3 regions of the Herbaspirillum sp. GCM10030257 genome follow, and region 3 is predicted to be linked to each of the others. Evidence: predicted binding sites of a transcription regulator. Region 3 holds the regulator's gene; each other region holds the start of a gene.
What was found. Region 3 encodes FNR, which switches genes on or off when oxygen is low (the NO sensors DNR and NnrR bind a similar motif). Its sites were predicted from a motif close to TTGATNNNNATCAA; they were not measured.

Region 1 (10,185 bases), on a different contig from region 3:
TTGCACTGGCAAGCCTCGTCTACCGCAATCAATTCACCCAACGCGAACTGCGCGCGGAGCGTGACAAGCTCGAACAGCGAGTGGCCGAACGTACCGAAGAACTACTCAGCGACATCGAAGCGCGCAAGCAAGTCGAAAATATGCTCGCGATGCGCGAACGTCAGCTCGCCGATGCGCAGCAACTGGCAAAGCTCGGCAGCTGGAACTGGAATCTGCAAACGCGGGAAGTGACATGGTCGGACGAGCTTTATCGCATTATGGGAGTCGACAAGGAGTCATTCCAGACCACGCCGGAAAATTGTCGGCGCCCGGTGCACCCGGACGATTTCCCTGCGGTACAGATGGCCATCCACACTTGTCGCGCCACCCGCAAACCGTTTTATCTTGAACATCGCTTTCTTTTGCCAAACGGCGATGTCCGTTACATCGCCGCACATGGGAGATGCATCATCGACCCGGATGGGCACGTACGCGAGATGGCAGGCACCTTGCAGGACATTACCGATGCCAAGGCAGCGGAAAACCTGCTGCGTGAAGCAAACGAGCGCTATCGCACGGTGGTGGAATTATCTCCCGATGCGATTCTTGCACAGCAGGACGGCCGGTTTATTCTTGCCAATCGGGCCGCCATGAACCTCATCGGCGCGACGCGCATGGAAGACATCATTGGACACTCGGTGTTGTCCTTCCTTGATCCGCGCTTTCACGAACTTGTCCGCACGCGCATGAGGCATGTAAAAGAAGGGCAAGCGCTGCCCCCGGCCGAAGTGACCCTGGTGCGCTTTGACGGAACGACAATCGACGTGGAGATGAGCTCGTCAACCTTTATGCATTCCGGCAAGTTTGCATCGATGTTCTTTATCCGCGATATCACTGATCGCAAGCGGACGCAGGAACAGATGGCTTATCTCGCCCACTATGATTCGCTGACAGGCTTGCCTAACCGCGTGCTGTTTTACCAGCGGCTGGAACATGCACTCACGATTGCGGAACGGCCCGGCCGTTCACTGGAAGTGCTGTTCCTGGATCTCGACCGCTTCAAGCTGATCAATGACACCCTCGGCCATGCGATTGGCGACCTGGTGCTGAAGGAAACGGCAAAGCGCCTGCAGCACATCCTCCGCGAGTCGGATACCGTCGGACGGCTCGGCGGCGATGAGTTTGTCGTGCTGGTGGAAAATGTCGATGAACCGCATCGAGGTGGCGTCATTGCCGAAAAGATACTGTCCGCATTCAGGCCCCCGTTTGAAGTCGGACAGGAGCCGCTGCGTATCAGTACCAGTATCGGTATCAGCAGTTTCCCAAGCGATGGCGTCGACGCCGATACCTTGATCAAACATGCCGACAAGGCGATGTACTGCGCCAAGGCGCTAGGACGCAACAGTTATCGCTATTATTCGCCCGCGATGAATCGTGATGCGCAGGAACGGTTCGCGCTCGAATCAGCCCTCAGTACGGCAATCGAAAGAAACGAGCTGTCCATTTATTATCAGCCGAAGATCGACGTGCTAACCAATCGCATCAGCGGCATGGAAGCCTTGCTACGGTGGCGGCACCCGACACTGGGTGCGGTGCCGCCGCATCGCTTCATCCGTCTGGCCGAGGAAACGGGCCTGATCCATTCGATAGGTTACTGGGCGATTCGCACAGCCTGCGCACAGAACAAACAGTGGCAGCTTTCCAGCAGTGCACGCCTGAAAGTAGCGGTCAACCTCTCTTCACGCCAATTGGCGGATGACCGTCTGATCGAAAACCTGTCCGACATCCTGCGCGAGACCGGACTCGAAGCGCGTTATCTGGAACTCGAGATTACGGAAAGCGCGATCATGAGCGACCCTGAAAATGCGATCGATGTCCTGAACGACTTGCAGCGACTCGATATCAGCGTCGCCATCGACGATTTCGGCGCCGGCTATTCTTCGCTCTCCTACCTCAAACAGTTTCCGATACGCGCCGTCAAGATTGACCAGTCGTTTGTGCAAGGCTTGCCTTACAGCCGCAGTGACTCGGCCATTACCAAGGCCATCATCAGCCTGGCGCACAGTCTGGAATGCAGCGTGATTGCCGAAGGGGCGGAGACGCAGCAACAATTCGATTTCCTGCGCGAGAATGCCTGTGACAGCGTGCAGGGATATTACTTCAGCGAACCGATGCCGGCGGAAAATTTTGGCGACCTGTTACGTGCCCAGTCAAACCTGCATCTGCATTGATTGCCAAAGCCCGCGTTGCCATCAAGATGATCGTTTGCGAAAAACCAGCAGCCGGTTATTTGCCGGCATCGCATGGTCGTCTTCGAGATGCATGCCCTGCGCCGATGCGAGCGCCACAATCTTTTCGATATCCCGTATGCCGCGATGCGGCACCTGCGCACGCAACATCGCATCGAATTGCGCATTGCTTTCGCTGGTGAAGCGCCCGTTATAGTTGAACGGACCGTATATGCAAAACAAGCCACCTTCCGGCAACAGGTGCCCAGCCCCGGCAAACATGGCCTCTACGTCATCCCACGACATGATGTGACAGGTGTTCGCGGTGTAGACCGCATCGAAACCCTGCAGCGGCCACCCCTGCCCCGACGCATCGAGCAGCAGCGGCGGCAGGACGTTCGGCAGCCCCGCTTCATTTAGCCACGCGAGGATGCCCTCGTGGTTTTCAGGCAGATCGCTGGTTTGCCATACCAGGTGTGGCAAGGCCGCACCGAAATACACAGCATGTTGCCCGGTACCGCTGCCAATCTCAAGGACATGCCGGCAATCCCGCAAGGCCTCTTGCAGCACGACAAGGATAGGATCGCGATTGCGTTCGCAAGCGACGGAAAAGGGTTTATTCATCACGGGCAGGACGGATAGTCGAAACCTTGGTTATACCAAAAATAATTTCTACCCGTCCGTGCCCGGGGTGCCAAGCATCTTTTCTACCCGTTGCCGCATGCGCGTAACGTGCGAACCCTCCCAGTACACTTGCAAACATCCCTGACATTCGTAGAAGCGGTCATACACCATCCGGCTATGCAGCGGCACGCGGTGTTCGACATCGCGCTTGGGCACAACCTGCAGCAAACCATTGCAGTTGAGGCAGCGACTGAACGCTTGCGCCGAGCGCGCCAGTTCGAGGCGGGTCAGCACTTCAGCCAATTGTTCTTCGCAGCCGACCGAGTGCAAATAACAGCCATGCACAATTTCCTTCCTGATCAGCAGGTCACGGTCGCGCGTCAGCACCACCCGGTGTTCGCCGGCAGCGATGCGCGCCACCTCCGCATCGCTGTAATCATTGCGATAGAGGACATCGAAGCCCAGCATTCGAAGGTTGCGCGCAAGCTGACCGAGATGGGCATCGGCGATAAACCGCGCGGGCCTCGTATGCGGCGGACGCAAGCGAACCAGGGGGCTTACGTCAATGGTATTGAATGCGGGATAGACACTGACAAATTCACCATCCGCAAGTCGATGCGAAAAGTCAACCGAGAGGCCGTCGACAAGAATAAGCTCCACTTCGGTGTGCGGCACGCCGAGTGCCTCGATCATGTGTTTGACACTCGCATCGCGCGAACAGGTCTGGCTGAAGACTCTCGACCGCTGCCACGGCGCAAGAAAATCGTTCAGTTCGGCGTAGAACCGGAATTGCACCGTTGTCACCGACGGCCACCCGCTGTGGGTGCCGGGTGCGGGCGGCGTTGACTGTTTGGCCGGCACACAGGAGACATTGGAGGTACCCCGGACGGCCTTGCTGTTGCGCCTGGATTTGAGTTTGTCATGTTCATAATGGTCCACTTTCATTCTATGGTGCATTCACCTGAATTCAAGTGTTGCCACGCCGCAGCCTGCGCATCGTACGAGATGCATGAATACATAGCAGTAACGCTCGCGGAACTTTGACGCGAATCAATGGCGAGCGTATCCGTTCCGGCATTCGATTATCCATCCTGTCTAATTCCCCGAGGTGGCGCGACAGCCTCATTGCCTTCGTGCGAAAGAGAGCACCATGTCCTACAAAACAATCCTTGTCCATGTCGACGAGTCGACACGGGCGGGGGAACGCATCAAACTTGCGGCCGCTGTTGCCATGACGGAAAACGCGCACCTTATAGGCACCGCGATGACCGGCGCATCGCGGTTCCTGGTACAGGCCCGACTGCTGGTGGAGCTTGACCCGAACTTGCGGACGCACCTCGATTTTCTGCGTGAGCGCGCACGGCGGGGACTGGAGGACTTTGACGATACGGTGCAAAAACTTGGTCTTGCCTCATTTGAGAAACGCCTGGTCGATGACGAAGCCGGCGGCGGCATTTGCCTGCAGGCACGTTATGCGGACCTTGTCGTGATTGGCCAGAATGATCCAGGTGAAGTATCGCCGGTGGTAATGCCGGATTTTCCGCAGTACGTCGTATTAAATTCATCCCGTCCGGTGCTGATCGTACCGCACGCCGGACGTTTCGAGAATATCGGAAACCGTGTGCTGATCGCCTGGGATGCAAGCATGGAAGCAGCGCGCGCCGTGTCCGCCGCTCTGCCCTTGCTAAGGCGTGCGCAGCATGTCGATGTGGTGATATTCCGGACAGGGGCTGCAAGCCCGCACAGCGTTCCTGCGGGAAGCGAAATCGCCCAGTATCTGAAACGCCACGGCGTCCGCACCGAGACCCTGCAACGCAACGCTGTGTCGCCAGTCGGCGAGTCGCTCTGTTCGCTGGCGCTCGAAGCGGGTGCCGACCTCATCATCATGGGTGGATACGGGCATGCCCGCTTTCGGGAATGGGTGCTGGGTGAAGTGACACGCAACATGCTGGAAGCGATGCCCGTGCCAGTCCTGATGTCGCATTGATGCATTAACGCGCCAATACCGCGCTGATTTGCCGGTGTAAGGATATTGATGACCTGGCGGCTTTGGGTCGTTAGTGTTTGTTTTTGCAGTGATCTGTTTTTGCAGTGATCTGTTTTTGCAGTGCACCTGCGGTTCGCCGCTTCGGCGACCACGTACTGTCATTTTCGGAGAGGATAATGGAAACAATTGCCGGTGTCGACGCGACACTGCTGGCGCGCATACAGTTTGCCTTTACGATCAGTTTCCATATCATCTTTCCCGCGTTTTCGATCGGTCTCTCCGCTTTCATCGCCACCCTGGAAATTCTCTGGCTACGCAGCGGCCAACCCCATTTCCATTTGCTGGCGCGCTTCTGGACCAAGATCTTTGCCGTTTCGTTTGCCATGGGCGTCGTCTCCGGTATCGTCCTGTCCTATCAGATCGGCACCAACTGGAGCCGCTATTCGGAAGTGATCGGCAATACGATAGGCCCCTTGTTCGGCTATGAAGTCCTTACCGCATTCTTCCTTGAGGCCAGCTTTCTCGGCGCGATGCTGTTCGGGTGGAACCGGTTGCCGCCGTGGATGCATACCCTGGCATCGGTGATTGTCGCTGCCGGAACCGCCCTTTCCGGCTTCTGGATCCTCGCGGCCAATAGCTGGATGCATACGCCCGCCGGTTTCGCAGTGCGCGACGGCATTACCTATCCGGTCGACTGGATGCAGATCATCTTCAATCCCAGTTTTCCCTACCGCTTTACCCATATGATGATTGCAACCTACCTGACGACCTCGCTGGTCGTGCTGGCGACCGGCGCACGTTATGTGCTGGCTGCCCGCTTCGAGCGCGAGGCGCGCACGATGATACGGATGGGCCTCGGCATGATGGCAGTGCTCGCACCGCTGCAACTCATCGTCGGCGATTTCCATGGCCTCAATACCTTGAAGCATCAGCCGGCGAAGATCGCTGCCATCGAAGCCCACTGGGATGGTTCCAAACCTGCGCCGTTTGTGATCTTTGCATGGCCGGACGCCCAGGCCGAACGCAATCATTGGGAAGTATCGCTGCCCAACGTCGGCAGTCTTTTGCTTACTCACGAATGGGATGGCAAGTTTCCGGGGCTGCTGGAATTTAAACCGGAGAACCGGCCGCCGATCATTCCGGTGTTCTTCATGTTTCGCCTGATGGTAGGCATCGGCTTGCTGATGATCGCAATTGGTTTTACCGGCGCCTTCCTGTGGTGGCGCAAGCGGCTGTTTGTCACTGACTGGTATTTGCGCGCGGTTGGCCGATGCTGGCCCCTGGGTTTCATTGCGATCCTGGCAGGCTGGATGGTCACCGAGATTGGTCGCCAGCCCTGGGTCGTCTTTGGCGTACTGCGCACTGCGGACGCGACTTCTCCGATTGCGGCATCGACTGTTGCGATCTCCCTGGCAATGTTCGTGCTGGTCTACTGCGTGGTGTTTTCTGTCGGCATACGCTATATCCATCGCATGCTGGTCAAGGGCCCGCAGGTCGATCCGCACGAAGCCGAAGCGTTGCCGAACCGGCCGCTGTCTGCAGTGCAACGCACGGAAGGGGGACCGGAATGAGCGACGATATGCTTCCTGTCATCTGGGCACTGATCATCGGCTTATCGGTGGCGCTCTATGTCGTGCTTGACGGACTGGACCTAGGCATCGGCATCCTGTTTCCGTTTCTCAAGGATGAAGCGGAGCGCGACCTTGCGATGAACTCGGTGGCGCCTTACTGGGACGGCAATGAAACATGGTTGGTGATGGGTGGCGTCGGCCTCTGGGTGGCATTTCCGAAAGCGTATGCCATCATCCTTCCGGCAGTCTATCTGCCGATCATCGTGATGCTGCTCGCACTGATCTTTCGCGGCGTCGCCTTTGAATTCCGCTGGGTGGCAAAACCCACGCATCATCACTGGGATCTATCTTTTACAGCCGGGTCGATAGTGGCAACATTTTCCCAGGGAGTGGTGCTGGGCGCCCTGCTGCAGGAAATTCGCGTACAGGATGGCCAGTTCGCCGGCGGTGCACTGGACTGGCTCAGTCCCTTCAGTCTGATGTGCGGCGCGGCATTGGTAGCGGGTTATGGATTGCTGGGCGCGACCTGGCTGATGATGAAAACCGGCGGCGCGGTCGCCGATCACGCACGCCGTCTTGGTGAACCGCTGTTGTTTGCCATGCTGGCCTTTGTCGCGGTGGTCAGCCTGTGGACACCCTTGCAGATCGACAGGATCGCGCAACGCTGGTTCAGCCTTCCCAACCTGTACCTGCTGGCGCCGATACCGATCGCGACCGCGATCCTCGCGTGGCTTTGCTGGCGCGGCATGCGCCGGCATCGCGATGTAATGCCATTCGCCTGTGCGGCCGGAATGTTCCTGCTTGCCTATCTGGGCCTGGTCATTTCAAATGCCCCTTACCTGGTGCCGCCGTCGCTGACCATCTGGCAAGCGGCGGCAGATCCTTCGTCGCAGTTCTTCTTTCTGGTCGGTGCTGTTGTACTGCTGCCCATGGTGCTCGGCTATACGGTATTCGTGTTCTGGTTGTTCCGTGGGCGGCTGCAACCCGGCGAGGGGTATCACTGAGCCGATCAGCAAATACTCGATTCAGCGACGACCAGGCGACTAAGTAGCTGTAACCTCAGAACTCTTCCCAGTCACTGCCGGCTGCCGGCGAAAGGTTTGCGACCCGCTGCGCACGTGGTGCGGGAGTGGCTACGGCTTTCAGTGCCGGTTGGCGCACCAGCGGCACCAGCGGCACAATGTTTGCGCTTGCCGCGGACGTGTTTGCTGTGAGTTTGAACACGCTGACCACATGCGACAGACTGACCGCCTGGTCCTGCAGGGAAGCTGCCGCCGCAGCCGCTTCCTCAACCAGTGCGGCGTTTTGCTGGGTGACTTCGTCCATCTGCGTAATCGCCTGATTGACCTGTTCAATACCGTCGGTCTGCTCTTTGCTGGCGACAGAAATCTCTCCCATGATGTGGGTCACGCGACCGACGCTGTCGACGATTTCCTGCATCGTGGCGCCGGCCTGGTCCACCAGTTTTGCGCCGAGATCGACCTTTTCCACCGAGTCGTCGATCAACTCCTTGATTTCCTTGGCGGCGGCGGCGGACCGCTGCGCAAGCTGACGCACTTCGGTCGCGACAACCGCGAATCCCTTGCCCTGTTCGCCAGCACGAGCAGCTTCCACAGCGGCATTCAGCGCCAGGATATTGGTCTGGAAAGCGATGCTGTCGATCACGCCGATGATGTCAACGATCTTCCTGGCCGACGCATTGATCGACCCCATGGTATCGACCACCTGCGATACAACCGCACCGCCTTTGATCGCCACTTCCGAGGCTGACACGGCGAGCGAGTTGGCCTGTTGCGCACTGTCTGCATTCTGCCGCACGGTCGAGGTCAGTTCTTCCATCGAGGAAGCGGTTTCCTCCAGCGACGCAGCCTGGGTTTCAGTCCGTGCCGACAAGTCGAGATTGCCCGAGGCGATCTGGCTGGACGCCGTCGCGATGGTCTCGGTGCCGCCACGCACTTCGGTCACGATGCGCACCAGACTTTGATTCATTTCCTTCAATGCCTGCAGCAATTGCCCGGTCTCGTCGGACGAGGTGACGACAATGTCCTTGCTCAGATCACCGGCAGCGACACGTCTTGCCACGTCCACCGCATCGGCCAGCGGACGTGCGATGGCGCGCACCAGCCAGACGCAGATGCAGGTGCCCAGCAGGACGGCGAACACCATGCCGGAAATGCAGGAATTACGCACCCAGACATAAATTTCCAGGTTTTTTTCATAGTCCTTCCTGGCGCTCTGTTCCTGGTATTGCATAAAGGCGTTGGCTGCCTCGGTCACCGCCTTCATCTGCTCGGCCATCGGGCCGCGCATCAAGCGCGTTGCCTGCGCGATGTCAGCCGCACGCAAAGCTGCAGTGGCCGGTTCCAGGCCTTGCTCGACATAGGTCTTGCGGCTGCTCACGAAGCGATCGGCCAGTGCCTGCTCCTCGGGCGTGATAGTGTCCTTCATGTCCTGCATCAGCGAGTTCCAGCCAGCGCTGACTTCTTCAATGCGCCTGTCAACGGCGTCCATTTCGGCAGTGATTGCGGATGGCTCCGATGTCAGTGCCTGTGCCACGGCAAAATGGTTTTGATCGATCATCCGTACCAGGCGATCAAGACGGGCCAGCGGCACGAGGCGATGTTCATAATTGCTTTCCAGACCCTCATTGGCAATCAACAGACTACTCAGGCCGATCACTGCGCCGGAAATACACATCAGCGAAAGAAATGCCACAACAAAGATGAGGCGCGATTTGATGGACAGATTGCGTAACATGGCTTTCCCTGTAAGGAACCGCGCGGTCTGCCAGCATGGCGACTATCGTTCCGGTTCAATGTACGAGGAAAGCAGGATAGGCAGGCGAGATGCTAAAAACCTTGATCTCGGTCAACATTTCAATGAAGCAAGAACAGGGGCAAGGGAGGCGCCCGTTGCGATAGCTCCAGGAACGTTGCGAGGAGATAACTGCAGGATTGGAAAAGAGGAGAGAGAGAAGCTTGTTACGTCGGTCACTGCGAGAGGACCGACGTGCACGCGCCATGCATCATTGCCTGAAGACGATCGATTCAGCAGCCGGCACGCGCTGCATGCCGGGGCTTCTGCCTTGCATCAGCCTGCGATGCTGTCACAGGGCTGGTGCAAGACGAAATCGTCCTTAGTGGAAGCTGGGCTGGTTTGGCTGGGGCGCGTCGGCAGCCGGCTTCGGTTTGCCTTGTGCGTCGCTCAAGCGATACTTGGTACGACGATCGCCCATCAGGTCGCGCAGTTCGCGAATGCTCATCCCTGTGGTTTCATGCATACGGATCAGCAGCGAAGCGCCGATCGGCAGACGACGGTGACGGATCTTGCTGATGACCGGTGGGGCCACTTCCAGCATGCGGGAAAGAGCAGCGTCGTTCTTGAGATTCATCTTTTCGAGCAGAGTGTCGAGCAGTCGATTGGGATCGTAGCTTTCTTGTCCTGCCAGCGCGTGTTCAGTCATGATTTACTCCTGTAGTAAATGTTGTAACCGATCGTACTCGGGTGTAACAAATGACAACTTGACCCTGATTAAGTTTCCTGCTGCGCCAAGATTTCAGAGAGATTTTCTGCCCTTCTGCGACAGCGCAAAATTCCATTTAAAAAATTTGTCTCCTGCACTCTTCGTTTCTTTTGGGGCAAGACAGTTCCCGAAATCATGCACATTCATGCCGACTAAATATTCCCCTACGGAATACTGATGCCTTGCCTGTATTGTTTTCAACTGCGCTTGGAACATTTACACGAGCAAATTGCCAAAAGAACTATCAGCGCAACAAATCCCTCCATTTCGACA
Region 2 (10,185 bases), on a different contig from region 3:
GAGATTGGTGGCGACGGTCGAGATCGCGCCCGCCAGGCCGACACGGAGAATATCCTTGAACAGTGTCCAGCGAAACTGGACTGCCTCGAATGATGGACGCAGCAGACTGTGTGGCGACCACAGGTACCAGGCCAAAGCGATACTGCCCACCAGGTAATACGACAACAGAGCCGCTGCGCCTCCTGCGATCCCCATACCCTGAATTGGTCCCCAGCCGAAAATCAGCAGTGGTGAAAGAGGAACCAGTACGACCACCCCGGCGCAGGTGACGATCGCCGGAACCGCCATGTTGCCGGTGCCACGGATTACCGCCGCCAGCGAATTGAAAATCCATACGATAACCGCACCGGCAAACACCCAATTGGAATACTTCAGTGCCGCGTCCAGTGCCGCGCCGCTACCGCCCATCTTGCCGTATAACCAGTTGCCGCCCGGTAGTACGACCAGCATGAAAATCAGTCCAAACAACACCGCGAGCAGCATTGAGTGCAGGACAAGGTCATTGGCATCGTCACGACGCTTGGCACCCAGCGCGCGTGCAATCGCGGATGCAATGCCGCCACCAATGGCGCCGGCAGACATCATTTGCATCAGCATGACGACAGGAAAGACCAATGCCATGCCCGCCAAGGCCTGGGTGCCGAGTTTTCCGACGAAATAGGTTTCGATCAGACCAACCGATGCCTGGGCCACCATCACCAGGACATTGGGTGCCCCCAGACGCAGCAGCGTAGGCAAGATGGGAGCCTCTAGCAAAAGGCGGGTGCGGGGATCCAGCGAAGGGGTTTCGTTCATGTTGGGCTTCCGTCTCTTTGCCGTGACGCGGCGTGTTTACTCTTCGGTCTTCGTATCGAGGGTGGAAAGCAGATCGAGGGAATCGTCGATCAGTGCATGCAGGGCAATCACCCGTTCCACGCCCAAGGTGCGATTAAGCGTTTCCTGCGCTTGTTTCCAGTGATGCTGCGCTTCTTCGCGTTTCTGCCGCCCCAACTCTGTAATGCTGATGCTGCGACTCCTGTCGTTTGTCCCGGCGCCGATGACAATCCAGCCCGCATCGGCGAGCGGGCGCAGATTACGGGTCAATGTTGACGCGTCCATCCGCATGGAGCGGGCAAGGACGTTCGGTTGGATTGGGCCAAGCTTCAAGATGTGTGAGAGCAGGGAATACTGGGTGCTCTTCAGGCCGGCACGCTGCATCGCTGCATCATAATGTTGGCCCACGCTGCGCATCAGCTGGCGCAGTTTGAAGTTGGTGCAACCCTCGGGCCGGGCTGGATTGGATGTCATATCGAGGTCCGGTACTTTTGCATCGAAAGATGCATATGCAAGCATATTACATGCAACAATTGTATATGCAAGTAAAATTTGCGTTCAGGAGCAGCGACGATACTCCGTTTTCTCGGTTAACTCGGCGTCATCAATATAAGGTTGTACCATCCTGCATAGGGTGTATTTTTGGCCAGATGCCGATTGAAGTCCGGCGTTCCGTCATCCCACCATACCGGGCCGCGCTCGCCTAATGCGATTTTCGCCTTATCGACGGACATACGTGCCATGGCAAGTTGTTGCGCGTCTCCAGCACGCAGGGCGGCTGATACGGCGCGCCGTGCGCGCATCAGTTCCGCAGTGAGGTGCCGACGTGTTTCCTCGTCAAGCGATGGATTGGTTGTCCTCCACAACCGTCCGCGCACGACAAAATAACGGCCATCCGGGGTCACGGGAAAAGGCGTGGATTTTTTACCTGTCATGTGCTTAATGACCTTCGACCGAAAGCCGGGTTCGCGTATTTTGCGAAGTCCATATCCTGGAAACATATGACATGTTTATGGGAGGTAACCCGATAAAGCTTTCCTCATCGGGCAATGAATAAAGACCACCTGCGCACCGATATGGGGCGCAAAGCACCGGACTGGGAAAACCTCCATATTTTATTTAATTAATAGATCGATTCCCGTATGAAATTGTTGTATTCTCAATACGATGAAACCCATGCCACAGAACATGGGCAAAGCCAGGGAGAAGCGAGTGAACCCACTTATCGTACGAGCGATCGAGGCAAAGCGGCGACTCAAGCTAAGGTATTACGGTGGAGATCGGATTGTTGAGCCCTGCGTATACGGCCTGGACAAGCTTGGCGACGCGCTGCTGATTTGCTATCAGGTAGGCGGCACCGGCCATGCCGAACGCGACAAGGGTTGGCAGCAATTCAGACTCTATGAAGTGGTCAGCGTGTCGGAACTTGACGAATGGTTTGTGCATGAGCGAGGCAGCTATGACCATCTTCTGTCAAACATCGTCACCATTTACGCTCAAATCTGACGCTGACGTCTCTATCGGTTTAAGCCATGGCTCACGCACATCGTCAGCGACAGCGATTGTGACTCCCACTGGTTTCGTAGGTGGCAGCCGCGCTATCCCGGGACAGGCTAACGGGCACGCATCCGCTTGGAATTCTAGGTGAGCGCACTAACAAAGCTACGTACAACAATCAAATTAGAGAGCACAGGGATCAACCCGTTCGGTGATTCTCCATTGACGTTGTGACCAATCGTCCCAGCGTTGCCACAGCCTGCTCCGCACGCGCATCCCATTCATGTCCGTAATTCAGGCGCAAGCAGTTGCTGAAGTCGCGATGCGCCGAAAACAATGGGCCCGGCGCCACGCTGATGCCGAGCGCGATCGCCTTGTTTTGAATTTCCAGCGTATCCAGCTTGCCGGGCAGTTCTATCCACAGAAAATACCCGCCTGATGGACGCGTTGCCTTGGTGCCGCGCGGGAAGTGCCGAACGATGGCCTGCATCATTGCGGTCTGGTTGGCTTCCAGGGTGTGCCGCAACTGGCGCAGATGTTTGTCATAACCGCCCTTGGCAAGATACTCGGACAGCGCGACCTGTGCAGGCGCAGAGCTGGCAAGAGTCATGGTCAACTTGAGACGCACGACATCGTCGACATACCGGCCCGGGGTGGTCCAGCCGACACGGTATCCCGGGGCGAGGCATTTGGAAAACGATGAGCAATGCATTACCAGTCCCTTGGCGTCAAATGCCTTGGCCGGAACAGGGCGCTTGTTTCCAAAATACAGTTCGCCATAGACGTCATCTTCGATGAGCGGCACGTTATGTTCGGCAAGCAGCGCTACCAGTGCCTTTTTTTTGTCGTCCGGCATCAGGCTTCCCAAGGGATTCTGAAAATTGGTCATCAGCCAGCAAGCCTTTGGTTTGTGTCGCGCGATTGCCAGCGCGAGCGCATCGAGATCCACCCCTTCGCGTGGATGCGTTGGCACTTCGATGGCACGCAGCCCGATGCGTTCGAGCGCCTGCAACGCGGCATAGAACGTGGGCGATTCAATGATGACGGCGTCGCCGGGGCGCGTGACCGCCTGGAGGCAAAGATTCAGCGCTTCGAGCGCGCCTGTCGTGATAATGATGTCATCAGGATGCACATGCAGGCCATCCGCCAGATAGCGCAGCGCGATCTGGCGACGTAGCTGCGCATTGCCTGGCGTAAGATCGTCCAGTGTACTCCATGGGTCCATGCGGTGAATGCTTGACGCCATGGCACGTGCCAGGCGCGGCAGGGGGAACAGATGCGGGCTGGGAAAGGCGGAGCCAAACGGGACCACATCCCGCAGCTTGGTCGATCTCAGGATATCGAAGACCCGCTTGCTGACATCGACGACTGTTGCGTCACCGTGTATGGGCTGCGAAATACCCGGTTCGGGTGGGAGGGCCTTGCCACCCGCGGTAACGAAATAACCGGAACGCTCGCGGGCTCGAATCAGCCCGCGCGCCTCCAGCAGATAATAGGCTTCGAACACCGTGGACGGACTGACGCCTCGGCTTGCGCTGGCATGACGTACCGACGGCAAGCGATCACCTAGCTTCATCACGCCGGTGCGGATAGATTGCGCGATTTCCTCTGCTAATGCCTCGTAACGTTTCATGAATTTACTTATTCCAAGGTGGTTGCAACGCCGTTTCAACCGGCAAGTGGCGGACCTTTGTCAAACCATGTCAATCGCTTCCTGTAACTGATCATCCTTATCCTTCGGCCGTGTGCGAGCCTGTTGGGTGTATGGCGCTCATCATTGCGGAGTCTGGCGTCAAACCCCCTCAAAGTGTGCGATACATCGTTCGCCAAGAACAGATGCAGGCAGATGCAAAAACAGCATATCAGATAGACGGATTACCGAAATTTCTTGCATTGGCGACAGAGCAGGGATCCAGGACGGGCTGCTCAGGAAAGTGCTCAGGATTACCAATAGTCCTGCGCATAGCAGCTTTTCGACCGCATCTGATCTGCAAAAATATACGCCGGCTGAATCTGTTTTCTCCGTCTGGACCGGCTCAGAATCGTTCTGTATCGGGAAGCCATAACAACTCCCGAGCGTTACATCATTGGCGGAGCAGCATAGTGCACATACCCTTTTGCAATTCCCTTCAGACGTCCAGCATTTGGACCGAAAGCGATGTCAGGCAAGTCCTCATGTCAACAGCCAAGACAACAGTTATCGCAATCCTAATCTCTTTGCTATGCATCGGTATTGGCCATGCGGCAGAGAATGACACCAGCGTTTTGACCCGACCCGGCTCGAATTCCGGGCCTACCGTTCGGCAAATTGATACAACCGCCGAGCGCGTCGCCGCGTGCGCGGCATGTCACGGCAAGGCGGGACGTGCAACGCGGGACGGATTTTTTCCACGTATTGCCGGCAAGCCGGCGGGCTACCTGTACAACCAGCTTGTCAACTTCAGAGAAGGGCGGCGCCAGTATCCGTTAATGAATGCCATGGTTGCGCACATGTCGGATGCTTACCTGAAGGAGATCGCTCAGTATTTCGCTGACCAGCAACTGCCATATCCGCCCGCACAGCCGTCAGCGTTTTCCCGGGCGACGCTGGAGCATGGACGCGGACTGGTCATTCACGGTGACGCGTCGCGCAACATCCCCGCATGTATCGCTTGCCACGGCAAGAATCTGACTGGCGCCACATCGAATATTCCCAGTCTTGTCGGACTACCGAGGGATTACCTGAACGCGCAGTTCGGTGCATGGAAGTCGGGTGCCAGGCACGCAGCCATCCCGGATTGCATGGCACAGATCAGCAGGGCTCTGCAGCCGGCCGATATTCAGGCAGTGTCCGCATGGCTGGCATCTCAACCCGTGCCGGATGATATGACGCCTGCCTCGGCCGCGAGCATGAAACTGCCGCTGGATTGCGGCAGTGCGCCGTAACGATGAAGGATGCAAGGAAGTCAGGAGCTTAGGAGCCCACATGAAACGATTTTTATTGCCGATAGTTGCCGGTGTTTTCATCCTTGTTGCCATTCCGGCTTTCATACTGATGCGGGATATGTTTGTCGACCCGCTGAAAGTAAGCACAAGCAGCGCGCCGACCGAAATGGCTGGTGAGGCCTCGCGTGGGAGCTACCTTGCGCGTGCAGGTAACTGCATGGCGTGCCATACCGTACGTGGCGGCATGGCGTATGCCGGCGGGCGGGCTATCAGTACGCCGTATGGTGACATCTATACGTCCAATATCACCCCCGATCCAGAGACTGGAATCGGCACCTGGTCGTCCGACGATTTCTGGAGAGCGCTGCATCATGGCAAATCGAAGAGCGGCCGCCTGCTGTATCCCGCATTCCCTTATACAAATTACACCAACGTCACGCGCGCGGATTCGGATGCGCTGTTCGCCTATCTGAAAACCATTCCTCCCGTGCGGCAGGAGAATCGCACACATGCCTTGCGTTTCCCATATAACCAACCGATTGTGTTAGCTGCATGGCGGGGACTGTACTTTCGCCCGGGCGAATATGTGCCCGCCGATCACCAGAATGCACAATGGAACCGCGGCGCCTATCTGGTAAAAGGGCTTGGCCATTGCAGCGCCTGCCACACCGCTAGAAACGCACTAGGTGCCAGCTCAACGAAAAATGATTTGGCCGGAGGAATGATGCCGGTGTCAAACTGGTATGCCTCCGCGTTGACTTCAAGCGGCGAGGAAGGTCTTGGCGATTGGCGGGTTAAGGATGTGAGGGATTTTCTGCATACCGGGGTGTCGGCACGCGGAGCCGCTTTTGGTCCAATGGCAGGAGTCGTCAGCACCAGCCTGCAGCACCTGTCGGGTGACGACATCGAGGCGATGGCCATCTACCTGAAATCCATAGCGCCTGGCACCATGCCCGTAGCACGAAGCGCTCCGACCGAAAGATCGCCTGAAGCAACTGCCGTTCTCGAGGACGGCGGGCGCCTTTACGAACGTCACTGCGCTGAATGCCATCTGGCGAACGGAAAAGGTGCGGGCATCGCCTATCCCCCGTTAGCCGGCAGTTCCACGTTGCATGCGCCGTCACCGGTTAACGCCATACGCATCGTCCTCAATGGAGGATTCGCGCCTGTGACACACGGCAATCCGCGACCTTATGGCATGCCGCCATTTGGCACAACGCTAAGCGATTACGAGATTGCCGCAGTCGTTTCTTATATTCGGACAAGTTGGGGAAATGACAGTCCTATGGTCACCCCGATCGACGTCATGCGTTTTCGTGGCATACCCGCAGATTAGAAACGCGACCAGGTATTCATGGATTTGATGGTTACGTGCGCTGACCAAAAACGTAGCGAGGAAAGGGACATCAGGAAAAGCAATCATGGATTCTTCTTGTGCTTCCGGATGCCTGTTCCTGCGACCGTGCACCGGCTCCGATCAAGGGTAGAAGCGTGCATTAACTAAAAGGAGTATTGACTATGACCGACAGGAACAACAACACAACGAATGCCCGATCTTTTATGAGCACGATGATTGCAATTGCGTGGTCATTCATCGGACTTCGCCGACGCAAGGATTTCGATGAGGATGTCGCAGGCGGATTTAATTATGTCTACGTCATCGGCTGCGCACTGATTACGGTGAGCGCGTTTATCGGTGTGCTTCTGACCGCTGTGCATTTCGCAGTGACGTGACAGGCCAGTCTATGGCCTCGCGCGGTTTTCCTTACGTCACCATTACGTAGGTGCCGGGTGCGGAGCATAGGGCTTTACCCATGGGCGGCGGGCGCACGGATTCACCCGAACTTGCTTTCAGCCACAATTCCCATGCTGGCCACCACGAGCCATCAGTTGTCGGCACCATCGCTTCCCATGTGTCGGGATCGATGTAGGCATCGTCGTGCCGATGCCGGGCTACCTGATAGCTTCGTTTCGGCTGCCCGGGTGGCGAGACCACACCCGCATTATGGCCACCGCTGGTCAGCAGGAATGTCACCTCGGTATCGGCAAGCAAGTGGATCTTGAATACCGACCGCCATGGTGCAACGTGATCGGTTAATGTACCAACCGCGAAAATCGGGACACGGATATCCGTGATTGCGATCGTTCTTCCGTGGACCCGGTACCTTCCTTCGGCGAAGTCGTTTCCTAGAAACAAGCGACGCAAATACTCGGAATGCATGCGGTATGGCATGCGCGTCGCGTCGGCGTTCCATGCGGCAAGATCATTACGGCGCTCAGGCTGCCCGAGGATATACTGGTTTAACCGGCGTGACCAGATCAGGTCGTTCGAGCGCAATAGCTGAAAAGCGCCTGCCATCTGTTTGGTATCGAGAAATCCCTGATCCCACATACTTGCTTCGAGCTGCGCGATCTGGCTCTCGTCGATAAACAGGGAAAGCTCTCCCGGCTCGGTGAAGTCCACCTGGGCGGCAAAAAGTGAAATGCTCGACAGGCGCTCGTCGCCGTCGCGGGCCATGGTTGCTGCCGCGATCGACAGCAGGGTGCCGCCGAGGCAGTAGCCGACTGCATTGAGCTTGTCGCAGCCGGTGACTCCCGTGATGGCATCGATAGCCGCCATGATGCCTAACTGACGATAGTCTTCCATGGACAAATCGCGGTCTTTAACACCTGGATTTTTCCATGAGATCATGAATACCGTATAACCCTGGTTGACCAGGTAGCGCACCAGGCTGTTTTCAGGCGATAGATCGAGGATGTAGTATTTCATGATCCATGCCGGCACAAAGAGGACAGGGCGGGCATGCACCGCAGATGTCGTCGGCGTGTACTGGATCAATTCAATGAGGCGGTTCCGGTAAATCACTTTGCCCGGGGTTATTCCCAGCGACTTGCCGACGCAAAGGTCGTCCGCAAAGCTATGCGGAATGCCCGTCATCAAAGCTTCAATATCTTTCCATTCCTTGACCGCGCCACGGACCACGTTCGCTCCGTTGCTGCGGACGGTCTCCTGAATCGCGTCCGGATTGGTAGGTAGATAATTGGATGGCGACAGTGTGTCAAGCAATTGGCGTGCAACGAAGGTCACGACCTGCTCGTGGTGACGAGACACACCGACCACACCGGTTGTTGCACGATGCCACCACTGCTGCGTCAGCAAAAACCCTTGTGAAAACACGTCAAACGGCCATTGATTCCATCCTTCGCCCGCGAAGCGCTTATCCTGTGGCAGCGGTTCAACGCGCTGCCGGTGCACATCCTCTAAATGGAGGAAAGAGTGTGCATGGAGCGACTGCCACTGCCAATATTTCCTCCATGCTTCAAGTAGTAACTGATGCTGCTTGGAAGGGGAAAGCTGTAAATGAATAATCCAATCGCAGTACGCCAACCATAGCGAAGCCGGCGAAATATTTGCCGTCAAACGTCCCAGATAGGCGTTGAATGCACGATCCAGACTGTCTGCAGTCCCGTGGTACCAGGGGTCGTCGTGCGGAATGGTCCCAAGCCAGGCGCTACCAAGACGTTCCGTCTTGCCGGGTTCAGGTGCTGATGTGTCCATAGGTTTTCTCCCGGCGTACACAAGGTACAGGGGATTACAGGGGAATATTTGCGTTCCTGTGCCGACATCATGATGCAACTACAGCGACTCGAATCACAATGTTTAGTCGTTCTACGAGCAGTATCTCTCTCTTGCTGCTTAAGAACGTTAACGTACGTGCGCAAAAGGGAATTTGATTGATCCGCGTCAAATTGATCGGAATGAGTAAACAAGGGCCGAAGCCTTCGGCTCATTCCGGCAGGTGGGTGAGACGCGACCTCGTGCTACAGGGAACGCAATACCAATCCCAACCCATAACGCAACATGAGATCGCCTCATATTGCGCACGGATACGGCGCATTCGGGGTCAGCAGCAGGGCTGTTGGCTCCTCCTGCGCCTTGCAAAGCAAAAACCATCGACATTACTGGTTATGCTACGGGTTGGAACTGATATGAGTTCTCAGTCGGCCAATTCAGGCCTACAACACAGAAAAATCTTCTGGCTGTCACTCCACAAAGTCGTTGGCTGGATTGATCGGTTGTCCTTCCATGCGTGATGCGAGCTGACGTTGCTGCGACCGTACAAGTCGTCCCATCATCTTAAGATCCCGGTCTTCGAGCCTTAGGGCAGCATCGACCCAGACTTCGGTGATGTTCATGAGCTCATCATAGGTAACAGGATTGGTATGCCGACGACATTCATACATTGCGCGCATGCCGTTCTTCTTGCGGTTGTTGGTATGAATGAAGTCGTACACTGCGTTTTCGCCTTGACCGTCGGGTACCAGCACGTCCACCAAGCCAAGCTGGTGTAGTTCCGATGCGCTGTAAATTTTTCCACTCAAGATCATTTCTTCGGCCATTTTTGCACCGAGGCGACGCGCAAGCAGGCTGTACGCACCCATGCCCGGGAAAAGGTTGAACAGGATTTCCGGAAAACCCATCCGACTGCTTTCTTCGGCAATGATCACGTTGCTGCTTAACGCCGATTCAAACCCGCCGCCGAGTGCATCGCCCTGTATAAGTGAAATCGTCACCGCGTTCGTATCGTAACTGGTCAGGCGACCATGCAGGCAGTCGATACACATCTTGGCATAGTGCAGCAGTGCCTGGCGATCCCGGGACTTGATCAGTAAGACGAATAACGCAAGGTCACCGCCATAGTTGAAGATATGTTCCGTTTTCGACGCGCCGACGAAGTACTCAATCGGCTCAAGAGAGCCTTCGCACATGGCCTTGCCGCCATTGGCCTTAAACGATTTATGATTATCGATCAAATCATTCAACAGACCCAGATTGAAGCAAGGAGTGCCGGTGGGGTTCAGGTAGGTCCACACAGCCTTCGTTTCACGATCGTATTCGACGACGACCTGTTTGTAAGGTTTGCCGATAGTGTGGCGATGAGGTTGGAG
Region 3 (10,185 bases):
CTGTGTATAGCCGGTCAACCAGCAAATAATCTGGTCAACTTCTTCTCTCGTGCGATTTTTAAGTTCCGCTTTTCGAACATATAGCGGATACACTTTAGCGAATGCTGTAGTGAAAATGCGGTGCTTAGGCATTACCATTCCTCCGATGCATTCCTCAATGCGCTAACTATGTACTTATACGGACACCGAAGGTCCGGTATGCACAGATATTTTCTGCGTCCAGAATATTGTTTTGAATTGCGATGTACAAAATATCCGTAATTATACGGACCGGCTTACATGCATAGTATGGCCATTTCAGAATGACTGCTTTTTCGCTTTACCGAGTTCAGAAATCACCGCTTTTCACTTACCCTGTACAGTTTTTACTTTCTGTAGGATTCGTCACCGAGAAGGATACCCGGCTTACTCACTTACTTACGACCGCAAGCAACAGAAAGAACACCCACGGATTTTCCCTGTATTAATGGCTTTAAATGCCTCCAAGCTATAAATGGGCCGCGGAATCTTAAAACTTCATTCAATAAACCTTAAAAATATCTTAAGCCCCTGCCGGCATGATCTTCTGAGCCCCGCTCCGCAGTAGACTTCGTCCTCATTCCGAATGTCGGATAAACACGGAAGGACAAACATGAGCAAGATCACCAAGGACGGCGGCCCCGTATCCATGCTGGAATGCATGATGCTTATCCGGGCCTATGAAGACAAAGTCAATGTCATGCAGGCGGCTGGCGGCGGCGCGGGCACATGCACCTCGGTCGGACAGGAAGCGTCGGCAGTCGGCGTCGTGCGCGCACTGGGCGAAGACGATCGTATCCTGACCAACCATCGTAGTGCCGGCCACTTGCTGGCACGCGGTGCGGATGCCGGGCGCATGCTGGCCGAAGTGATGGGACGCAGCACCGGCTATTGCAAGGGCAAGAGCGGTTCGCTGCATATCTCGGCGAAGGAACTCGGCGTGCTGCTCACATCGACCATCGTCGGCGGCGAGCTGTCACTGGCAACCGGTGTCGCACTGTCGAAAGTCATGTTGAAGGAAAGCGGCGTCGTGGCTTGCTTCTTTGGCGATGGCGCGGCCTGCGAAGGCATCTTTCATGAGTCACTGAACCTGGCGACGGTATGGAACCTGCCCATTCTTTATGTCTGTGAAAACAATCAGTGGCAAGCCTACGTTCATCGCACGGAAACCATGGTCGGCGATCATGTGAGCGAGTGGGCCAAGGCTTATGGCATGGAGAGCCGCACCGTCGACGGCAATGACGTCGAAGCGGTGTACCAGGCGACGCAGGAAGCGATTACACGCATTCATCAAACGGGCAAGCCCTTCCTGCTTGAAACCTATACCTACCGCTTGCGCGGTCACTTCGAGCCGGATGATCAGGCCTATGTCGATCCAGCGGAAATTGCGCACTGGCGCACCAGGGATCCCATCACCCAACTGCAGCAGCGCCTGCTGGCACGCGGCGAAATCGGCACAGCCGGCATTGCGCAGATCGAAGCACGCGTTGCAGCGGCGATAGAGCAAGCCGCGGCATTTGCACAAAATTCGCCATTTCCGGATGCGTCAGAACTGACGACCGATGTTTACGCGTAAGGAGTAAGAGATGCCCCAGATTACTGTCAATGAAGCCATCGGTCAGGCGCTGGCCGAAGAAATGCGGCGCGACCCGCGCGTACTCATGTTCGGCGAAGGAGTCGCCACCAAGCGCCGGGACCTGGTCGATGAATTCGGCAAGCTGCGCGTGCGTAATACGCCACTCGCCGAAGGCATCATCGCCGGCACCGCGGCTGGTGCTGCGGCGACCGGCCTGCGCCCCGTGGTTGACCTGCTGTTCGCGCCCTTTCTCTGCTTTGCGATGGATGAGATCGTCAACAGCGCAGGCAAACTGCGTTATATGTCGGGCGGCCAGTTCGCGTTTCCGATGGTCGTGATCGCAATGACCGGCTGCGGCTGGACCGTCGGTGCGCAGCACAACCACAACCTGGAAGCATGGTTTGTGCACAGCCCGGGGCTGAAGGTCGTCATGCCGTCGAACGCAGCCGACTTCAAGGGCCTGCTCAAGTCAGCCATTCGGGACGATAATCCGGTTCTCTTCTTTGTCGACATGGCACTCGGCTATGCGTCCGGCGAAGTGATCGAAGGCGAACAGCTGGTCCCGCTGGGCAAGGCTGCGGTGGCACGCGAGGGAAACGACGTGACCATCATTTCCTACGCAAAGATGGTCAATACCTGCCTGCAGGCTGCCGAACAACTTGCGGCGCAAGGCGTGTCCGCCGAGGTCATCGACCTCCGTTCGCTCAAGCCGCTGGATGAGGACGCCATCCTGCGTTCGGCCCGCAAGACCGGACGTGTGCTGATCGTGCATGAAGCCAGCCGCATGTGCGGTGTCGGCGCGGAAATCAGCGCCATCATTACCGAACATGCCTTCGACGCATTAAAGGCTCCGGTGCTTCGCCTGACCGGACCGGATACGCCCGCGCCGTCCAGCTACATGCTTGAGCAGGCATTTATGCCGCAACAGGACGCCGTCATTGCCAGCGTATCGAAGCTCATGGGAAAAATCGCCCTGCGTTCCATCCAGCTTGAAGCCGAAGCCCTTACCCCCACCACCTGATACGAGAGACCATCATGCAAACCACTTCCGCTGCTTCTTCTGTTACCCCGTCGACGACATCGTTTTCGCCGGTCGGTGTCATCTGGCTCAAACTTGCCGTGATCTACCTGATCATTGGTGTCGGAATGGGCATCATGATGGGCGCAAGCGAAGACTTCACCATGCGTCCGGTGCACGCCCATGTCAACCTGCTTGGCTGGGCCACGATGGCATTGGCGGGCCTGATCTACAGCGTATTTCCAAGCGCGGGATTGAGCAAGCTGGCGCGGGTGCATTTCTGGCTGGCGAACGTGTCCTTGCCGGTCATGGCCGTATCGCTTGCCCTCGTGGTCACCGGCAGCCGGTCGGTGATTCCGGTGCTTGCCATTTCGGAAATACTTGCTGCTGCGGGAATCATTGCGTTTGCAGCCAATATCTTTCTGAATCTGAAGGGACGCTGAAGGAACGATAAGCTGGGGCGGCTACCTGTTCCCGCATTCGGGAATCGCCCCAGGTCGCGCAGGCCGAGGATGAAATCATCTACATAAGGCAATTCACGAAGCCACAAGCGGGTTTGCGGCAAATATCAGCTTGGAAAACAGGGTGGCAGCCCTAGATGGCACAGCGCTTGCATTAGGGGTTGCAACTGCTAATCAGGACTATAGGTCTGCCACCATGAACATCGCCATCGCCCAAGCACCTTCGACAACATCCAGCCGCGCCGCCATCAGCACCCGCTGCTCGGCTTGCAGCATGCATCAGATCTGCCTGCCCACCGGCCTCAAGGAAGATGACATGGACAAGCTGGACCAGATCATCGGCCGTCGCCGCAAGGTGGCGCGCGATACGCATTTGTATCGCGTAGGCGATTCCTTCACTAACCTGTACGCAATCCGCCTGGGCCATTTCAAGACCCATCAGGTCAATCCCAGCGGCGATCAGCAGGTGACTGGCTTCCAGATGGCCGGCGAACTGCTCGGCATGGATGCAATCAGTACCGACCGCCATCATTGCGACGCGATCGCGCTGGAAGACAGCGAAGTCTGCGAGATCCCGTTCTCGCGCCTGGAAAGCCTGTTTGGTGACATGCCCGTCCTGCTGCGCCACTTCCATCGCATGATGAGTCAGGAAATCACACGTGAACAAAGTGTCATGCTCCTGCTGGGCAACATGCGTGCGGAACAGCGTTTTGCCGCCTTCCTCACTAATCTTTCATCCCGTTACTCGGTGCGTGGTTATTCGTCCACCGACTTCCAGTTGCGCATGACGCGTGAAGAGATCGGCAATTACCTTGGCCTGACCATCGAAAGCATCAGCCGCCTCTTGTCAAAATTCAAGAAACGCGGCTGGATCAAGGTCAGCAATCGCAAAGTGGAACTGGTTGATCCCGCCACGCTGAAGGAAGTTGCCGCTGGTACCAAAACCTGCGCCTGAGCGGCTCCTGCTCTGAATCGGGAGCCCCCTACGGATATTTCTATCTTGCGAAGCGCTGGGGATTCGTTATCTAAAACGGTATCTTTTTATCGTTGGGAACCGCCAGCAGATAGCAGGTCAGCATGCTCGCCAGCGAACAAAATGCCCAGATACTGAAGAATCCAATGGTGTACACCGCCAGGGGATTTACCTCGATATGGTTCCCGACCAAGGCAAGGTCATGCGGGTCGAACAGGGAAAACAAGAATCCCTCGGCCACAATGGCAACCAGAAATGACGGCCACAACACAACCATAATCAATCTTGCCATTTCGGCATCCTCCATCCCGTCTAACGCGCTAATCCTTTAACGCGCTTTCGTTGTACCGCCGCTGTTTTTCGTTGGGGTTACCCTATCCTGCCATGCCATCGATTCCCGGATTCGGGAATTCTTTCGTAAATCCGGGAATGAAGGCATGCCTGCTCGGCTTACCTGATAGCGTCGGCGGTAATGCTCACCGAGCGCTGCTTCGGGTAATCCCAGACCTGATGCAAGCGCCAGTCGCGGCGCTCGCTTTCGATCAATACCTGCCAGCGTGCCATATCGAGCATCGGCAGGGCAACCTGGAAAGCTCCATCGCGGTCAGGACTCGCCTGCAGGTGGATGTCCTTTTCCGGCTGGGTCGAATGCACCAGCTTGATGGTCAATTTGCCAGTCGCTGCATCTCCGAGTCCATTCACCGTTCCCGAAAGCATGCCTGCAGCCGGGTCATAGCGCAAGCCGGCCTGCAAGCGCATATCCGCAGCGATCCGATCACGGGTCAAGTCCTGGTTGATGACCTTGCCTTCCTTGTAATAGTCGTCGACCACCAGTGCATCCTGCTGGGTGAAGGCCACCCATGTGGTGTGTATTCCTGCTACCACCACGATCGCCGGGCCCAGCATGATGAGCCAAGGCCAACGGTGCATGTACCATGGCCTAGCCGAGGTCGGTGCCGTTCCGGATCGAATATTGGTACACATTTTCTGCTCCTTCTTTAACTGCGTCTTGGGCTGCTTAACCGTACTTAGCGGGGTACGAAAAAGACCGCTTTCTCTGTAACCTGCAACCGTTCGTCATCGACTGCAACCAGCTCGAACTGAATCTTGTTCGAGCCTTTTTCACCTTTGCCGTGCGGCACGCGCACCCTGACAGGTACACCACGCGAAGCAGTCCCTTCCAGTTCGACCATCACAGGTGTGGCCAGTGCAATGCCATCGATACCGGCAACCGAAATGCGGAAGCGATGCGGCTGCTCATCGGTGTTCATGATTTGCAGGCGATAGACGTTTTCAATAATACCCTCTTCTACCTCACGTCCCATTGCACCACGGTCGCGGATCACGTCCATCTTCACCGGGGTGCGTCCGAGCAGGGAGCCGAACGATGACAGCACGATCAGGGCAAGGATTGCGCTATAAATCAATATGCGCGGACGCATCGCACGCCTGCGAATGTCTCTGGCGCTCAATCCCTTTTCCATTGCATTCTCGGTGGAGTAACGCACCAGGCCGCGCGGCGCGCCAATCTTGTCCATCACCGAATCGCATGCGTCGATACATGCCGCACAGCCGATGCAGTCGGATTGCAGGCCATCGCGGATATCGATGCCGGTCGGGCAAACCTGTACACACATCGAGCAGTCGATGCAGGACCCCAGGGCCGACGCGTCGGCCTTGCGTGTTCTGGCGCCGCGTGGCTCGCCGCGCTTGGCGTCATAGGTAACGGTCAGCGTATCCTTGTCGAACATCGAGCTCTGGAAACGTGCATACGGACACATGTATTTGCACACCTGCTCGCGCATCCAGCCGGCATTGCCATAAGTGGCAAATGCGTAGAACAGTATCCAGAACCATTCCCACGGGCCGAGCCCCAGGTTGGCGACTTTACCGGCCAGCGTATGGATAGGGGTGAAATACCCGACGAAGGTAAATCCGGTCCACAGTGCGACCGCAGCCCATGCCAGATGCTTGGATGACTTGCGCACGAACTTGTCGACGCTCATGGGCTGGCGGTCAAGGCGCATGCGTGCGCTACGGCTGCCTTCGATCTTGCGCTCGATCCACATGAAGATTTCCGTGTAGACCGTTTGCGGACAGGCATAGCCGCACCAGAGTCGGCCGGCAATCGCCGTGAACAAAAACAGGGAATAAGCGCAGACGATCAGTAGCAGCGCGAGATAAATAAAGTCCTGTGGCCACAGTACGATGCCGAACAGGTAAAACTTGCGCGATACCAGATCAAACAGTACCGCCTGACGGTCGTTCCATGACATCCATGGCAAACCGTAGAAGACGAGTTGGGTGAGCCACACACAAAGCCAGCGCCAGTTCGCGTACCAGCCTTTCGCTTCGCGCGGATAGATTTCCTGGCGTGCCTGGTACATGGTGACGACAGAAACCTTGACAGCAGGTTCGCTCATTATTTCACTCTTTGCTTGATGTGGCCGGGATGCCTGATGGCTGCCCGGCCGTGAACATCGGATTACCAGACTTTACTTCTCGGCGACCAGCGCCTTGTCGTTGGACAGGCCCCAGACGTAGGCAGCCAATACATGGACTTTGCCTTCACCCAGGAAGTCATGGAATGCAGGCATGGTGTTGCTGCGGCCCTTGCGGATGGTTTCCATGATGGTGTCCGCACTGCCGCCGTACAGCCAGATCTTGTCGCTCAGGTTTGGTGCGCCGAGCGCCGGGTTACCCTTGCCACTCGCACCGTGGCATGCTGCGCAGGCCGCGAACTTGTCCTTGCCGAAAGCAACCTTGATCGGGTCCGAAGTCGAGCCGGACAGGCTAAGTACGTAGTGGGCGACATTCTCGACATCCTTGTCCGAACCCAAAGCAGCGGCCATGGAAGGCATCATGCCGTTACGGCCGTTCAGGATGGTCGTCTTGATGATGTCAGGCTCACCGCCATACAACCAGTCCTTGTCGGTCAGATTGGGATAACCCTTGTTGCCGCGGGCATCGGAACCATGGCACTGCGCGCAGTAGGTCATGAACAGGCGCTCGCCGATCGCATGGGCTTGCGGGTCAGCCGCAACCACCTTCAGGTCCTGGTGCAGATACTTTTCAAAGATCGGGCCATAGTCCTTGTCCGCCTTGGCCAGTTCCGCCTGATACTCACCAGTCGACTCCCAGCCCAGCTTGCCCTTGAACGAACCGAGGCCGGGATACAGCACCAGATAACCGATACTGAACACGATAGTGATGTAGAACAGCCACATCCACCAACGCGGCATCGGGTTGTTGAGTTCGGTAAGACCCTCGTCCCAGCTATGGCCGGTAGATTTGGCCGATTCGCCTTCCGGCACGATAATCTTCACCCTGGACTGCACCCACAGCAGGATTGCGCATCCCGCAATTCCCAGTATCGTCAGAACGGCGACGTAGCCGCTCCAGAATTCATTGGTAAAGTCAGACATGTTTTTCCCCTGCTGTATCGATAGCCGGTTCGTCAGCGAACGGCAGATTGGCAGCCGCATCAAAATCGGTGCGGCGATGCGCGATATAGGTCCACCAGACGATACCTGCGAAGGTAAGGAAGCTCAGTACCGTCACCACGCTGCGCGCATCAAAAATAAACTGTTCGAACGTCATGATTACCTCTTTGCCTTGATCTGAATGCCCATGCCTTGCAGATAGGCGACCAGCGCATCCTGTTCAGTCTTGCCTTCCACTTCCTTGGCTGCATTCGCAATTTCTTCATCGCTATAGGGGTGACCCAGTTTGCGCAACGCCTGCATCTTTGGCGCGACGGACAACGGGTCAACCTTGGCGGTTGCCAGCCATGGATAGGCCGGCATGTTCGACTCGGGAACGACATCACGCGGGTTGTTCAGGTGAGTACGGTGCCATTCGTCGCTGTAACGACCACCAACGCGTGCCAGGTCCGGACCGGTACGCTTCGAGCCCCACTGGAACGGACGGTCATACACAAACTCCGAAGCGACCGAATAGTGACCATAACGCTCGGTCTCGGCGCGGAATGGACGGATCATCTGCGAGTGGCAGTTGTAGCAACCTTCACGCACATACACATCGCGACCCACCAGACGCAATGCCGAATAAGGCTTCAATCCGGCGAGCGGCTCGGTCGTTGATTTCTGGAAGAACAGCGGCACGATCTCGACCAGACCGCCGACGCTGACCACGAGAACCACCAGCGCAATCAACAGCCACGGGTTCTTCTCGATCATTTCATGTGAAAACTTTTTCATTACTGCTCCTGATTCAGGCATGTGCCGGCGCAATTGAAGGGATACGTGCGGAGACTTCCTTGCCATCGCGCACAGTCATGAACGTGTTGTACGCCATGAGAATCATGCCGCCGAGGTACAGCAGGCCGCCGCTGAAACGAATGACGTAGTAGGGATAGGTTGCCTTGACCGACTCAACGAACGTATAAGTGAGGGTTCCGTCGGCATTGACCGCGCGCCACATCAAGCCCTGCATCACGCCGGCAATCCACATCGAGGCGATGTACAGGACGATACCGATGGTCGCCATCCAGAAATGCACGTCGATCAACCGTACGCTCCACATCTCGGTCTTGCCGGACAAACGCGGCAGCAGGTAGTAGATCGAACCCATGGTGATAAATCCAACCCAGCCAAGCGCACCGGCATGGACGTGGCCAACGGTCCAGTCGGTGTAATGCGACAGCGCGTTGACGGTCTTGATCGACATCATCGGGCCTTCGAAGGTCGACATGCCGTAGAACGACAGCGATACGATCAGGAACTTGAGGATAGGATCGGAGCGCAGCTTGTCCCAGGCGCCAGACAATGTCATCACGCCGTTGATCATGCCGCCCCACGACGGCGCCAGCAGGATCAGCGAGAACACCATACCTATCGACTGCGTCCAGTCAGGCAATGCGGTGTAGTGCAGATGGTGCGGGCCTGCCCACATGTAGGTAAAGATCAGTGCCCAGAAGTGCACGATGGACAAGCGGTACGAGTACACCGGCTTGTCAGCCTGCTTGGGGATGAAGTAATACATCATGCCAAGGAAGCCCGCTGTCAGGAAGAAGCCGACCGCATTGTGACCGTACCACCACTGGATCATCGCATCCTGCACACCAGCGTAGGCCGAATAGGACTTGGTTGCCGAAACCGGTATTGCTGCGCTGTTGACCAGATGCAGCAAGGCGACAGCCAGGATAAAGCCGCCGAAGAACCAGTTTGCAACGTAGATATGGGCGACCTTACGCTTGACCAGCGTGCCGAAGAACACCACCGCATACGATACCCATACCAATGTGATCAGGATGTCGATCAGCCATTCGAGTTCGGCATACTCCTTGCCGGAGGTCATACCCAGCGGCAGTGTAATGGTGGCGGCCACGATAACAGCCTGCCAGCCCCAAAAGGTAAAGGCGGCAAGGCCATCGGAGAACAGGCGAACCTGCGAGGTACGCTGAACCACGTAGTAAGAAGTTGCAAACAATGCGCAACCACCGAATGCAAAGATCACCGCATTGGTATGCAGGGGGCGCAAGCGACCATAGGACAGCCATGCGATGTCGAAATTCAGGGCGGGCCAGGCGAGCTGTGCGGCGATGAACACGCCGACCAGCATACCGACCACGCCCCATACTACAGTCGCGATCGCGAATTGCTTCACGACCTTGTAGTTATAGTTGAGCGATGTATCCACGTACGATCTCCAGGTTTTGCTAACACGATGGGTGGAGAGTACGAGTTCGAACCTCTAAAAACCTTGACCTGAGTCAAATTCGTCCGAGTGCTGCAGAGGGAGTGAAAAACAGTTGCAGGAAGACTGCAGTGTGCTTATGCATTAGTAAATTGTTGGGCTGTTTCGCATGCGGGAAGTACATGCATTGATGTCATCGACTTCGGTCGATGCGCTGCGTTTCTCTTTGCATGGGACGTAGTGAAACGTGTAATGAATGCGTTTTCCGCCTTACAAGAGGGCGAACTTGAAGAACCCGAGTACAAGATGGTTTTTCTATTCGGAAGCCACATTAGGAGTCGGCGTATCGGAGCGATCAGATGGACTACCAGAGGCCGTAGCGCATCACTGGCCGGCCCCTTCCTCCTTTTAGGGGGAAGGTTGGGATGGGGGTAAAGCGGTGATGCACAAGCAGGCGCTTGCTCGACCTACACACCCCCAC

Region 1: a site for FNR is predicted at 3,872-3,885, ahead of ACFQUU_RS07655 (universal stress protein). Genes of this name have one in related genera too.
Region 2: a site for FNR is predicted at 8,971-8,984, ahead of ACFQUU_RS20330 (PHA/PHB synthase family protein). Genes of this name have one in related genera too.

Annotation. Positions count from the first base shown of each region.
Region 1 covers NZ_JBHTDH010000004.1:143,257-153,441, reverse strand. Annotated here, with positions in the region: gene ACFQUU_RS07670 (EAL domain-containing protein) at 1-2,210, shown strand, start outside; gene ACFQUU_RS07665 (DUF938 domain-containing protein) at 2,232-2,831, opposite strand; gene ACFQUU_RS07660 (Mut7-C RNAse domain-containing protein) at 2,880-3,776, opposite strand; gene ACFQUU_RS07655 (universal stress protein) at 3,982-4,818, shown strand; gene ACFQUU_RS07650 (cytochrome ubiquinol oxidase subunit I) at 4,995-6,389, shown strand; gene cydB (cytochrome d ubiquinol oxidase subunit II) at 6,386-7,393, shown strand; gene ACFQUU_RS07640 (methyl-accepting chemotaxis protein) at 7,449-9,146, opposite strand; gene ACFQUU_RS07635 (hypothetical protein) at 9,526-9,852, opposite strand.
Region 2 covers NZ_JBHTDH010000015.1:68,405-78,589, reverse strand. Annotated here, with positions in the region: gene ACFQUU_RS20370 (MATE family efflux transporter) at 1-795, opposite strand, end outside; gene ACFQUU_RS20365 (MarR family winged helix-turn-helix transcriptional regulator) at 832-1,287, opposite strand; gene ACFQUU_RS20360 (hypothetical protein) at 1,404-1,748, opposite strand; gene ACFQUU_RS20355 (hypothetical protein) at 2,026-2,319, shown strand; gene ACFQUU_RS20350 (PLP-dependent aminotransferase family protein) at 2,510-3,943, opposite strand; gene ACFQUU_RS20345 (c-type cytochrome) at 4,486-5,235, shown strand; gene ACFQUU_RS20340 (c-type cytochrome) at 5,276-6,571, shown strand; gene ACFQUU_RS20335 (DUF2970 domain-containing protein) at 6,796-6,969, shown strand; gene ACFQUU_RS20330 (PHA/PHB synthase family protein) at 7,001-8,794, opposite strand; gene ACFQUU_RS20325 (crotonase/enoyl-CoA hydratase family protein) at 9,280-10,185, opposite strand, start outside.
Region 3 covers NZ_JBHTDH010000012.1:72,262-82,446, forward strand. Annotated here, with positions in the region: gene ACFQUU_RS18110 (DUF2200 domain-containing protein) at 1-132, opposite strand, end outside; gene ACFQUU_RS18115 (thiamine pyrophosphate-dependent dehydrogenase E1 component subunit alpha) at 632-1,594, shown strand; gene ACFQUU_RS18120 (alpha-ketoacid dehydrogenase subunit beta) at 1,605-2,615, shown strand; gene ACFQUU_RS18125 (hypothetical protein) at 2,630-3,055, shown strand; gene fnr (fumarate/nitrate reduction transcriptional regulator Fnr) at 3,270-4,028, shown strand; gene ACFQUU_RS18135 (hypothetical protein) at 4,099-4,338, opposite strand; gene ACFQUU_RS18140 (FixH family protein) at 4,497-5,030, opposite strand; gene ccoG (cytochrome c oxidase accessory protein CcoG) at 5,075-6,469, opposite strand; gene ccoP (cytochrome-c oxidase, cbb3-type subunit III) at 6,542-7,471, opposite strand; gene ACFQUU_RS18155 (cbb3-type cytochrome oxidase subunit 3) at 7,464-7,646, opposite strand; gene ccoO (cytochrome-c oxidase, cbb3-type subunit II) at 7,649-8,266, opposite strand; gene ccoN (cytochrome-c oxidase, cbb3-type subunit I) at 8,280-9,707, opposite strand.